DNA from 3 places in the Pseudomonas knackmussii B13 genome. Region 1 is predicted to be linked to each of the others. Evidence: predicted binding sites of a transcription regulator. Region 1 holds the regulator's gene; each other region holds the start of a gene.

Region 1 (4,347 bases):
AAGGACCTCGATCGAGCCGGTCGCAAGGAGGCCCTCGACGGACTCCTCGAGGAATTCCACATCCACCACATCCGCGACAACCTTGGCATGAGCCTGTCCGGTGGTGAACGCCGCCGCGTGGAAATCGCCCGCGCCCTGGCCAGTTCGCCCAAGTTCATCCTGCTCGATGAACCCTTCGCCGGCGTGGACCCGATCTCGGTGGGCGACATCAAGCAGATCATCCATCACCTCAAGACCAAGGGCATCGGCATCCTGATCACCGATCACAACGTCCGCGAGACCCTGGATATCTGCGAGACCGCCTACATCGTCAACGACGGCCAACTGATTGCCGAAGGCGACTCGGAAACCATCCTGGCCAACGAACTGGTCAAGGAAGTCTACCTGGGCCACGAGTTCCGCCTCTAAGCCCTACGCCGCCGGGCCACAAAGGCCCGGCAGGCACCTCCTCCCACCTCTCTGCCAAGCCCTCCACCCACGTCTGGAGAAATGTTTCAAGGCTAGGCAAGTAACAAAATTTCAGGCATATAACTTGCTTCCTAGCGGCGCCGCGACGATTCTGAACGAATCGACCAAGGCAGCGTCCGTAGTCGTGGATAGGCGCACTCCGCGCCGGCGAACAAGGTGCCAAGTTCCAGCCATGAAACCATCGCTAGTCCTCAAGATGGGCCAGCAGCTGACGATGACGCCGCAGCTGCAACAAGCCATCCGACTGCTCCAGCTCTCCACCCTGGACCTGCAACAGGAAATCCAGGAGGCCCTGGAGTCCAACCCGATGCTCGAGCGCCAGGAGGACGGTGACGACTACGACGGCAGCGACCCGATGGGCGAAGGCGCCGAAGCTGCCTCCAGCACCACCACCCAGGCCGACAGTTACCAGGAAAGCACCACGCCCAGTGTGGACAGCCTGGACGACGACCAGTGGGCCGAACGCATCCCGAGCGAGCTACCGGTAGATACGGCTTGGGAAGACATCTACCAGACCAGCGCCAGCAGCCTGCCCAGCAGCGATGACGACGAGTGGGACTTCACCGCCCGCACCTCCTCCGGCGAAAGCCTGCAGAGCCACCTGCTCTGGCAGCTCAACCTGGCGCCGATGTCCGATACCGATCGCCTGATCGCGCTGAGCATCATCGACGGCATCAACAACGACGGTTACCTGGAAGAATCCCTCGACGACATTCTCTCCTCCATCGACCCCGAACTCGACGTCGAGATGGACGAGGTGGAAGTAGTCCTGCGCCGCATCCAGCAGATGGAGCCGGCGGGTGTCGGCGCGCGCAACCTGCGCGAATGCCTGCTGCTGCAACTGCGCCAGATGCCTGAGAACACCTACCTGCTCACCGAGGCGCAGCGCCTGGTGAGCGATCACCTCGACCTGCTCGGCAGCCGCGACTACAGCCAGCTGATGCGCCGCATGAAGCTCAAGGAAGACGAGCTGCGCGAAACCATCGAGCTGATCCAGTCACTGCATCCACGCCCCGGCTCGCAGATCGAGTCGGGCGAAGCCGAGTACGTGGTGCCCGACGTCATCGTACGCAAGCACAACGAGCGCTGGCTGGTAGAGCTCAACCAGGAAGCGGTACCGCGCCTGCGCGTGAACTCGCAATATGCAGGCCTCGTACGCCGCGCCGACTCGAGCGCCGACAACACCTTCATGCGCAACCAGCTGCAAGAGGCGCGCTGGTTCATCAAGAGCCTGCAGAGCCGCAACGAAACGCTGATGAAGGTCGCGACCCAGATCGTCGAGCACCAGCGCGGCTTCCTCGAGTACGGCGAAGAGGCCATGAAACCGCTGGTGCTGCACGACATCGCCGAAGCGGTGGGCATGCACGAGTCGACCATCTCGCGCGTCACCACGCAGAAATTCATGCACACGCCGCGTGGCATCTTCGAGCTGAAGTACTTCTTCTCCAGCCACGTCAGCACCTCCGAAGGGGGCGAGTGCTCGTCCACCGCGATCCGCGCGATCATCAAGAAACTGGTCGCGGCAGAAAGTCCGAAAAAGCCGTTGAGCGACAGCAAGATCGCTGGTTTACTGGAGGCACAGGGCATTCAAGTGGCACGACGGACCGTCGCCAAGTACCGCGAATCTCTCGGTATAGCTCCATCCAGCGAGCGCAAGCGACTGGTCTGATTGACCCAAGCCAAAGTGTTCCGGCGGCAGGTTGCATTAACCTGCCACTTATACACGGGCAATAAGGAGAAAGCGGTATGCAAGTCAACATCAGTGGCCATCAACTGGATGTGACCGACGCCCTGCGCGACTATGTGGTCGAAAAACTCGGCCGACTGGAGCGCCACTTCGACAAGATCACCAATGTTCAGGTCATCATGGAGGTCGAAAAGCTGAAACAGCGAATCGAAGCCACGCTGCATATCTCCGGGGGTGAGGTGGTGGCCTGCGCCGAACATGAAGACATGTACGCAGCCATCGACCTTCTGACCGACAAACTCGATCGCCAACTGATCAAACACAAGGAAAAGTACCTCGAACGCCAACAGGGCGTTGGAGTCCGCTAACCCCCCTCTATGATCCGACTTGAGCAAATCCTGACCCCCGGCCGCTCCCTCGTGAGCGTGCCGGGAGGCAGCAAGAAACGCGTCCTCGAACAGATCGCCAACCTGGTCGTTCACGACCTGCCGGGGCTCGACGCACAAGCCATCTTCGAAAGCCTGGTAGCCCGGGAACGCCTGGGCTCCACCGGCTTCGGCAATGGCATCGCCATTCCGCATTGCCGGCTGACCGGCTGCAAGGCGCCAATCAGCGCCATCCTTCACCTGGACACCCCTGTCGATTTCGACGCCCTCGACGGCGCCCCTGTCGACCTGGTCTTCGTACTGCTGGTACCGGAGGCCGCCACCGAAGAGCACCTGGAGCTGCTGCGGCAGATCGCCTCCATGCTCGACCGATCCGAAGTGCGCGATCGCCTGCGTCACGCCACCGATGGCGAGGCGCTGTACCGAATCGTCGTGGACGTACAGAACGGCCACTGACCATGCGCCTGATCATCGTCAGCGGCCGCTCCGGCTCGGGCAAAAGTACAGCCCTCAACGTCCTCGAAGACAACGGCTTCTATTGCATCGACAACCTGCCGGCCAGCCTGCTGCCCGATCTGGCACAGCGCGCCCTGCTGCACACCGAACTGATGCACCCGCAAGTTGCCGTGTCGATCGACGCGCGCAACCTGCCGAGCCAGCTCAAGCGCTTCCCCGAATTGCTGCAGGAAGCCCGCGACAAGCACATCCAGTGCGACGTGCTGTACCTCGACGCCGATGACGAAACGCTGCTCAAGCGCTTTTCGGAAACCCGCCGGCGCCACCCGCTGACCACCGATACCCGCTCGCTGGCCGAAGCCATCGCCGACGAGACGAACCTGCTCGGCCCGATCGCCGATCTCGCCGATCTCAAGCTGAACACGACAAACCTCAACCTCTACCAGTTGCGCGACGTCATCAAACTGCGCCTGCTGAACAAGCCGGAGCTCGGCACCGCTTTCCTCGTCGAATCCTTCGGCTTCAAGCGCGGCATGCCGGTGGACGCCGATCTGGTGTTCGACGTGCGCTGCCTGCCCAACCCGTACTGGAAGCCCGAATTGCGCGAGCTTTCCGGCCTCGACAAGGAAGTGCAGGAGTATCTCGCCGAGCAGCCCGACGTGGAGGAGATGTTCCAGGACACCCTGGCGTACCTGAACAAATGGCTGCCGCGCTTCGCTGCGAGCAACCGCGCCTACGTCACCATTGCCATCGGCTGCACGGGCGGCCATCATCGCTCGGTGTTTCTGGCCGAGCGGATCGGCAAGGCGCTGAGAGATACCCTGAAGAACGTGCAGATTCGCCACCGCGACCTGAGCTAGCAAGCGACCCGAAAAAAGGACAGCCCCCTCGCGATGCCCGCCCTCGAAATCACCATCATCAACAAGCTCGGTCTGCATGCCCGCGCTGCCGCCAAGTTCGTCGGCGTGGCCGGTCGTTTCCCCTGCCAGATTCGTGTGGGCCGCAGCCCGGAAAACACGGTGGACGGCAAGAGCATCATGGCGGTCATGATGCTCGCCGCCGGCAAGGGGACCAATCTGCACCTGCTCGCCGAAGGCGAACAGGAGAACGAAGCGCTGCAGGCACTGACCGAGCTGATCAACAACTATTTCGACGAAGGCGAGTAAGTTCGCCTCGACATGAAAAGCCCGCCATCTGGCGGGCTTTTTCTTTGCTCCGGCAACGTATCAGTTGCCGGCGACCATCATGCGCTCCACCAGCACCGAGCCGGTATGCAGGTTGCCGCGATTCTCGACGTCGTTACCCACCGCGAGGATGTTGGCGAAGAGGTCCCTGAGGTTGGCTGCGATG
Region 2 (4,347 bases), 900 kb from region 1:
GGCATCGCCGGGGTGAATCTTGTTCTGGATACCGTCCAGGCCGGCCATCAGCAGGGCAGCGAAGGCCAGGTAGGGGTTGGCAGCCGGGTCCGGGAAGCGCGCTTCGATACGGCGGGCTTTCGGGCTGGAAACGTACGGGATACGGATCGAGGCGGAACGGTTGCGGGCGGAGTAGGCCAGCATTACCGGAGCTTCGAAGCCCGGGACCAGACGCTTGTAGGAGTTGGTCGACGGGTTGGTGAAGCCGTTCAGGGCCTTGCCGTGCTTGATGATGCCGCCGATGAAGTACAGGGCGGTATCGGACAGGCCGGCATAGCCTTCGCCAGCGAAGGTGTTCTTGCCATCTTTGGAGATGGACATGTGTACGTGCATGCCCGAGCCGTTGTCGCCGTACAGCGGCTTCGGCATGAAGGTCACGGTCTTGCCGTACGCGTCGGCAACGTTGTGCACGCAGTACTTCAGGGTCTGAACTTCGTCAGCCTTGGCGACCAGGGTGTTGAACTTCACGCCGATTTCGTTCTGGCCGGCGGTGGCAACTTCGTGGTGGTGAACTTCGACCACCAGGCCCATTTCTTCCAGGGCGTTGCACATGGCGGTACGGATTTCGTGGTCGTGGTCGACCGGCGGTACCGGGAAGTAGCCGCCTTTGACGCCCGGACGGTGGCCTTTGTTGCCGGTTTCGATGTCGGCGTCGGTGTTCCAGGAAGCCTGCTCGGAGAAGATCTTGAACATCGAGCCGGAGATGTCGGACTTGAACTTCACTTCGTCGAAGATGAAGAACTCCGGCTCCGGGCCGACGAATACGGTGTCACCGATACCGGTGGACTTCAGGTATTCCTCGGCGCGCTTGGCGATGTTGCGCGGGTCGCGCTCGTAGCCTTGCATGGTGCTCGGCTCGATGATGTCGCAGACCAGGATCAGGGTCGGCTCTTCGGTGAACGGGTCCAGGACGGCGGTGGTGTCGTCCGGCAGCAGGATCATGTCGGAGGCTTCGATGCCTTTCCAGCCGGCGATGGAGGAACCGTCGAACATCTTGCCGACTTCGAAGAAGTCATCGTCCAGCGCGTCGCGGGCCGGCATGGTGACGTGTTGCTGCTTGCCTTTGGTATCGGTGAAGCGCAGGTCTACCCACTTCACGTCATGGTCTTTGATCAGTTGGTGCGACTTGTACGACATGCTGTCCTCCAGGAGGGATTAGAGCTGGGAACTTCTGTGCCCCAGTGTCGGGTGATGCCGGCCGGAATACTCCGTCAGGGCAACCTGCCTCACAAGGGAGCAAGTTGCGTGCCAGTGCTCGTTTTTGGGTAGAGGCCCGTCTGGCGAGGGTTTTCGCGGGCGGGGCGGAGATTATTGCGCGAATGTTGCACCAGTATGGTGCTCTGCCATGGTGCGCAAGATCGATTTTGGTGCACCAAAAAGAATCTGCGGGAATTTGCTCAAGTCTTGAGCAATTTCGAGTATAATTCCGCCCCTTTTTTTCGTCCCTTCGGGCTTGCGCCTTTTCACGCATGAAACTCATCGTCAAGGTCTTCCAGGAAATCACCATCAAGAGCCGGCCGGTGCGCAAGCGCTTTATCCGCCAGCTGGCCAAGAACATTCGCACCGTGCTGCGCGACCTGGATCCGGAGCTGCGGGTCGAGGGCGAATGGGACAACCTGGACGTCGAGACCAAGGTCACCGAGCCCAAAGTCCTGCGCGAGATGATCGAGCGCCTGACTTGCGTGCCGGGCATCGGCCACTTCCTGGAAGTGCACGAATACCCGCTGGGCGACTTCGACGACATCCTCGAGAAGTGCAAGGCGCACTTCGGCGACAAGCTGCAGGGCAAGATCTTCTCGATGCGCTGCAAGCGCGCCGGCCATCACAGCTTCACTTCCATCGACGTCGAGCGTTATGTCGGCGGCGGCCTGCGCCAGCACTGCGGTGCGGCCGGCGTATCGCTGAAGAACCCGGAAGTGGAAGTGCGCGTGGAAATCCGCCACGACCGCCTGTACGTCATCCACGCCCAGCACAATGGCATCGGCGGTTATCCGCTCGGCGCCCTGGAGCAGGTGCTGGTGCTGATGTCGGGTGGCTTCGACTCCACCGTCGCCGCCTACCAGATGATGCGCCGCGGGCTGATCAGCCACTTCGTGTTCTTCAACCTCGGCGGCCGCGCCCACGAGCTGGGCGTGATGGAAGTCGCCCACTACCTGTGGGAGAAGTACGGCCGTTCGCAGCGCGTGCTCTTCGTCAGCGTGCCCTTCGAGGAAGTGGTCGGCGAGATTCTCACCAAGGTCGACGACAGCTACATGGGCGTGACCCTGAAGCGCATGATGCTGCGCGCTGCCAGCCGTGTGGCCGAGCGCCTGGAGCTGAACGCGCTGGTCACCGGCGAGGCGATTTCCCAGGTCTCCAGCCAGACCCTGCCGAACCTCTCGGTGATCGACCGGGTGACCGACACCCTGGTCCTGCGCCCGCTGATCGCCAGCCACAAGCAGGACATCATCGATACCGCCACGCAGATCGGCACCGCCGAGTTCGCCAAGCACATGCCCGAGTACTGCGGCGTGATCTCGGTGAACCCGACCACCCAGGCCAAGCCCTACCGCGTCGAGCACGAAGAGACCAAGTTCGACATGGCCGTGCTCGACCGCGCCCTGGAACGCGCCACGCAGATGACCGTGGACCGGGTGATCGACGAGCTGGGCAAGGACCTGCCGGTAGAAATGGTCGGCGAAGTGCTGCCCGGCCAGATCGTCGTGGACATCCGTCATCCGGATGCGCAGGAAGATGAACCGCTGGAGCTGGAAGGCATCGAAGTGCTGCCCATGCCGTTCTACGCGATCAACAGCAAATTCAAGGAACTGGACCCGAACCGCCAGTACCTCCTGTATTGCGACAAGGGCGTGATGAGCCGCCTGCATGCTCACCACCTGGTCAACGAAGGGCACACCAATGTGCGCGTTTACCGCCCGCAATAAGGGCATCGGCGAACGCCGTCAGCCCGGACTGTTCGGCGGCAGCATCCGCCATCGTCCACCCGACACAATCGGCGCGTAGCCTTACGCTCCGACGTTTTGCATCGCCGCGCCCAGGCCCGGCACCCGCTGCCGCAGAGGCAGCCGAAGACTCACTATCGAGACTGACACCGTGATCGAAAAACTCCGCAATATCGCCATCATCGCCCACGTCGACCATGGCAAGACCACCCTGGTGGACAAGCTGCTGAAGCTGTCCGGCACCCTCGACCGCAAAGAAGCGGAAAACGAGCGCGTGATGGACTCCAACGACCAGGAAAAAGAGCGCGGCATCACCATCCTGGCGAAGAACACCGCGATCAAGTGGAACGGCTACAACATCAACATCGTCGACACCCCCGGCCACGCCGACTTCGGCGGTGAGGTAGAGCGCGTGATGTCGATGGTCGACTCCGTGCTGCTGGTGGTCGACGCCCAGGACGGCCCGATGCCGCAGACCCGTTTCGTGACCCAGAAGGCTTTCAAGGCCGGCCTGCGTCCGATCGTGGTAGTGAACAAGATCGACCGTCCGGGCGCGCGTCCTGACTGGGTCATCGACCAGATCTTCGACCTGTTCGACAACCTCGGCGCCACCGACGAGCAGCTCGACTTCCCGATCGTCTACGCCAGTGCCCTGAACGGCATCGCCGGCATGGACCACGAGAAGATGGACGACAACATGGACGCCTTGTTCCAGGCGATCATCGACCACGTTCCGGTCCCGGACGTCGACGTCGACGGTCCGTTCCAGATGCAGATCTCGCAGCTGGACTACAACAGCTTCCTCGGCGTGATCGGCATCGGCCGTATCGCTCGCGGCAAGGTCAAGACCAACACCCCGGTCGTGGCCATCAGCGACGACGGCACCAAGCGTAACGGCCGCATCCTGAAGATCATGGGTCACTCCGGTCTGCAGCGCGTCGAAGTCGCCGAAGCCGAAGCTGGCGACATCGTCTGCGTATCGGGCATGGACGAGCTGTTCATCTCCGACACCCTGTGCGACCCGCAGCACGTCGAAGCCCGTCCGCCGCTGACCGTCGACCAGCCGACCGTGAGCATGACCTTCCAGGTCAACGACTCGCCGTTCGCCGGCCGCGAAGGCAAGTTCGTCACCAGCCGCAACATCAAGGAGCGTCTGGACAAGGAACTGCTGCACAACGTGGCCCTGCGCGTCGAGCAAGGCGACAGCCCGGAGAAATTCAAGGTTTCCGGCCGTGGCGAGCTGCACCTGTCGGTTCTGATCGAAACCATGCGCCGTGAAGGCTTCGAGCTGGCCGTGGGCCGCCCGGAAGTGGTGATCATCGAGAAGGACGGCGAAAAGCAGGAGCCGTACGAGAACGTCACCATC
Region 3 (4,347 bases), 1.1 Mb from region 1:
CAGCCAGCTCCTCGCCGTCATCCTCGTCGGCGCCGTCCAGCTCGTCTTGTTCCAGTTCTTCGTCGCTCATTGTTCTACCTCGTGGTGCTGCAAAGCAGGTTAGTTATAGCCCAGCCGCGCGCTTTGACGAACGCTGCCGGAAAAAATTCATACGGGCTCGCCCTGCAAGGTCGCCAGTACCTTGCGCGGCCCGCCGTGATCGCGGTGCTCGCCCAGGTAGACGCCTTGCCAGGTGCCCAGTGCCAGGCGCCCGTCGCGCACCGGCAGGGTCAGCTGGCAGCCCAGCAGACTGGCCTTGAAGTGCGCAGGCAGATCGTCCGGCCCTTCGTAATTGTGTTCATAGTCGCTCTCTCCCTGCGGCGCCAGGCGATTGAAGAATCGCTCGAAATCCCGGCGTACCGAAGGGTCGGCATTCTCGTTCAGGGTCAACGACGCCGAGGTGTGCTGCAGCAACAGATGCAGCAGGCCGATCCGGCACTGCTTCAGCTGCGGCAGCTCCGCCAGCAACTCGTCGGTGACCAGATGAAAGCCACGCGGACGGGCGCGCAGGGTGATCGATGTCTGCTGCCACATGGCGGGCTCTCCGATTCGGCTGCCGATGCGCGCGCATTCTAGCGTGGCGCCAAAAAAAGCAAAGGGCGCCCAAAGGCGCCCTTGCTCGAACAGCAACGAGATGCTTACAGGTTGTAGCCGCGCTCGTTGTGCAGGGACAGGTCCAGACCCACGGTTTCTTCCTCTTCGTTGACGCGCAGACCGATGACCAGGTCCAGCACCTTGAGGATCACGAAGCTGATCACCGCGGTGTAGATGACGGTGAAAGCCACGCCCTTGAACTGGATGAACAGCTGGGCGCCGATGTCGGTGACGGTACCGAAACCGCCCAGGGACGGAGCAGCGAACACGCCGGTCAGCAGGGCACCGACGATACCGCCGACGGCATGCACACCAAAGGCGTCGAGGGAGTCGTCGTAGCCAACTGCGCGCTTCAGGGTGGTGGCAGCGAAGAAGCAGATCACACCAGCGGCCAGGCCGAGGATGATCGCGCCCATCGGGCCGCAGGTGCCGGCAGCCGGGGTGATGGCGACGAGGCCAGCGACCACCCCGGAGGCGATGCCCAGGGCGCTCGGCTTACCGTGGGTGATCCACTCGGCGAACATCCAGCCCAGGGCAGCGGCAGCGGTGGCGATCTGGGTCACCAGCATGGCCATGCCGGCGGTGCCATTGGCGGCAGCCGCGGAACCGGCGTTGAAGCCGAACCAGCCCACCCACAGCAGGGCCGCGCCGATCAGGGTGTAACCCAGGTTGTGCGGAGCCATGGCAGCGGTCGGGTAGCCCTTACGCTTGCCCATTACCAGGCAGGCGACCAGGCCGGCCACACCAGCGTTGATGTGCACCACGGTGCCGCCGGCGAAGTCCAGCACGCCCCAGTCCCACAGCAGGCCGCCGTCGCCGCTCCAGACCATGTGCGCGATCGGTGCGTAGACCAGGGTGAACCACAGGCCGGTGAAGATCAGCAGCGCGGAGAACTTCATGCGCTCGGCGAAGGCGCCGACGATCAGGGCCGGGGTGATGATCGCGAAGGTCATCTGGAACATCACGAACACGCTTTCCGGGAACAGCGCGGCAGCGGAGGTCAGGCCGTTGCTGGTCAGGCCGCTGAGGAAGGCCTTGCCGAAACTGCCGACGAAGGAGTTGAAGTTGACTACGCCCTTCTCCATGCCAGTGGTGTCGAAGGCCATGCTGTATCCATACAGCGCCCAGAGGATGCTCACCAGCGCGGTGATCGCGAAGCACTGCATCATGATCGAGAGGACGTTCTTGGCGCGAACCATGCCGCCATAGAACAGCGCCAGACCGGGAATGGTCATCATCAGCACCAGGGCGCTGGAAATCAGCATCCAGGCGGTGTCACCGCTGTTCAGAACCGGGGCCGGAGCATCGGCCGCCATGGCCAGTCCGGGGATTACTAGGGGCAATAGGGCGCCAAGCCCTGCGAACTTGCGCAGAGTCATTTTTGTTTCTCCTGGGGCGTGGGGTTCGGTTGGGCTTAGGCTTAGATCGCGTCGGTGCCGGTTTCGCCGGTACGGATGCGGATGGCCTGTTCCAGATTGACGACGAAGATCTTGCCGTCACCGATCTTGCCGGTGTTGGCAGCCTTGGTGATGGCCTCGATTACCCGGTCCAACTGGTCGTCGGCGATGGCCACATCGATCTTCACCTTGGGCAGGAAGTCGACAACGTACTCCGCGCCACGGTACAGCTCGGTGTGCCCTTTCTGCCGGCCGAAGCCCTTGACTTCGGTCACAGTAATGCCCTGCACGCCGATCTCGGACAGCGACTCGCGCACATCGTCCAACTTGAACGGCTTGATGATGGCTGTGACTAGCTTCATGAAACTCTCTCCCGTGTTTTGGTGGACTCGCCCCAGGAAAACGAACCCGGGCTCAAGTCTAAGCGCAGTGTCTGGCTTTGTAACGCGCCGGCCGCCCTACCTCAGCACTCCGACCATTGCAGCCGCTCCCCGCGAAGCGCTTCGTCAGCTCCGCCAGCTGCACCGGACCTGCATCGGTGCACGCCATGCAGGCACCGAAGCATGAATCTTGCCAGTTCGATGAAAAGCCCTTGTATTCAGGCCCTTAGCGAAAAACACGGGTTTCCGGGCAATGGCCGGGTGCCATGCATCGCACCAGAAGCGCGCAGCGATGGTGGTGCAGCTGCGCAAAAACTGTGCAACGACTCGATCCCGCGCCTCGCCGCAGGCCCGGCGAACGCCGTGGTAGACTGCCGGCCGACTCCATTTCCGGAACCCCGCTGCCATGCTGCCGCCCAAAGCCCTCCTCGACGCCCTCAGCCACCAGGCCAGCCGCCTCTTCGGCGGTGAATCGCCGCTGCCCCGCGCGGAGCTGGAGGCGCAGTTCAAGGTCCTGCTGCAGAGCGCCTTCGGCAAGCTCGACCTGGTCAGCCGCGACGAGTTCGACAGCCAGATGGTGGTGCTCGCCCGCACTCGCGCCCGCCTCGAGGCGCTGGAGGCGAAGGTCGCCGAGATGGAAGCCAAGCTCACCCCGCCCACCGAGGCCGAATAAGCCGCCGCAAGCGGTCTGCGATCAAGGAGCGATCATGTCCCTGGCCATCGTCCACAGCCGCGCGCAAGTCGGCGTCGAAGCCCCGGGAGTTACAGTGGAGGCGCACCTGGCCAACGGCCTGCCTTCGCTGACCCTGGTGGGCCTGCCGGAAACGGCGGTGAAGGAAAGCAAGGACCGCGTGCGCAGCGCCATCCTCAACTCGGGCTTCGATTTCCCCGCCCGCCGCATCACCCTGAACCTCGCTCCAGCCGACCTCCCAAAGGACGGCGGCCGCTTCGACCTGGCCATCGCCCTGGGCATTCTCGCGGCCAACGGCCAGTTGCCGGCAGCTTCGCTCGAACCCCTGGAATGCCTCGGTGAACTTGCGCTTTCAGGGACCGTGCGCCCCGTTCAGGGCGTGCTTCCGGCAGCCCTGGCAGCGCGTGCGGCAGGGCGCGCTCTGGTAGTACCGAAGGAAAATGCCGAAGAAGCCAGCCTGGCCAGCGGCCTGGTCGTCTACGCCGTAGGCCACCTGCTGGAACTCGCGGCGCACCTGAGCGGGCAAACGCCCCTGGCGCCCTACCAGGCCAATGGCCTGCTGCGTGAATCACCGCCCTACCCCGACCTCGCCGAAGTCCAGGGCCAGAGCGCCGCCAAGCGCGCGCTACTGGTAGCAGCGGCTGGAGCCCACAATCTGCTTTTGAGCGGCCCGCCCGGCACCGGCAAGACCCTGCTGGCCAGCCGCTTGCCCGGTCTGCTGCCGCCGTTGAACGAAGACGAAGCCCTGCGCGTGGCGGCCATCCATTCGGTATCCGGGCGCGGTCCGCTGACCCACTGGCCGCAACGCCCGTTCCGCCAGCCGCATCACACCGCATCCGCGGCCGCGCTGGTGGGTGGCGGGGGACGTCCGCAGCCTGGCGAAATCACGTTGGCGCATGAGGGCGTGCTTTTCCTCGATGAGCTTCCGGAGTTCGACCGCAAGGTCCTGGAAGTCCTGCGCGAGCCGTTGGAGAACGGCGAGATCGTCATCGCCCGAGCCAACGGGCGCGTGCGCTTTCCCGCGCGCTTCCAGTTGGTGGCGGCGATGAATCCCTGCCCCTGCGGCTACCTGGGCGATCCCAGCGGGCGCTGCCGCTGCACGCCGGAGCAGATCCAGCGCTACCGCGCCAAGCTTTCCGGCCCGCTGCTCGACCGCATCGACCTGCATCTCACCGTCAGCCGAGAAACCACGCGCCTGGCGCCCCAGGCGAGTGCCGAAAGCAGCGCCGACATCGCCGCGCGTGTC

The links. Region 1 encodes sigma-54, which starts transcription at its own class of promoters, with help from an activator protein. Its sites were predicted from a motif close to ANTGGCATNNANNTTGCTNT; they were not measured.
Region 2: glnA (glutamate--ammonia ligase) is a predicted target of sigma-54. The motif match lies at 1,273-1,292, and genes of this name have one in related genera.
Region 3: glnK (P-II family nitrogen regulator) is a predicted target of sigma-54. The motif match lies at 2,589-2,608, and genes of this name have one in related genera.

What each region holds. Positions count from the first base shown of each region.
Region 1 covers NZ_HG322950.1:4,806,650-4,810,996, forward strand. Annotated here, with positions in the region: gene lptB (LPS export ABC transporter ATP-binding protein) at 1-408, shown strand, start outside; gene PKB_RS22495 (RNA polymerase factor sigma-54) at 641-2,137, shown strand; gene hpf (ribosome hibernation-promoting factor, HPF/YfiA family) at 2,215-2,523, shown strand; gene ptsN (PTS IIA-like nitrogen regulatory protein PtsN) at 2,533-2,997, shown strand; gene rapZ (RNase adapter RapZ) at 3,000-3,857, shown strand; gene PKB_RS22515 (HPr family phosphocarrier protein) at 3,891-4,163, shown strand; gene pmbA (metalloprotease PmbA) at 4,224-4,347, opposite strand, start outside.
Region 2 covers NZ_HG322950.1:5,709,773-5,714,119, reverse strand. Annotated here, with positions in the region: gene glnA (glutamate--ammonia ligase) at 1-1,176, opposite strand, end outside; gene thiI (tRNA uracil 4-sulfurtransferase ThiI) at 1,509-2,963, shown strand; gene typA (translational GTPase TypA) at 3,133-4,347, shown strand, end outside.
Region 3 covers NZ_HG322950.1:5,946,673-5,951,019, forward strand. Annotated here, with positions in the region: gene sutA (transcriptional regulator SutA) at 1-70, opposite strand, end outside; gene PKB_RS27695 (secondary thiamine-phosphate synthase enzyme YjbQ) at 148-573, opposite strand; gene PKB_RS27700 (ammonium transporter) at 678-2,012, opposite strand; gene glnK (P-II family nitrogen regulator) at 2,054-2,392, opposite strand; gene PKB_RS27710 (accessory factor UbiK family protein) at 2,817-3,083, shown strand; gene PKB_RS27715 (YifB family Mg chelatase-like AAA ATPase) at 3,118-4,347, shown strand, end outside.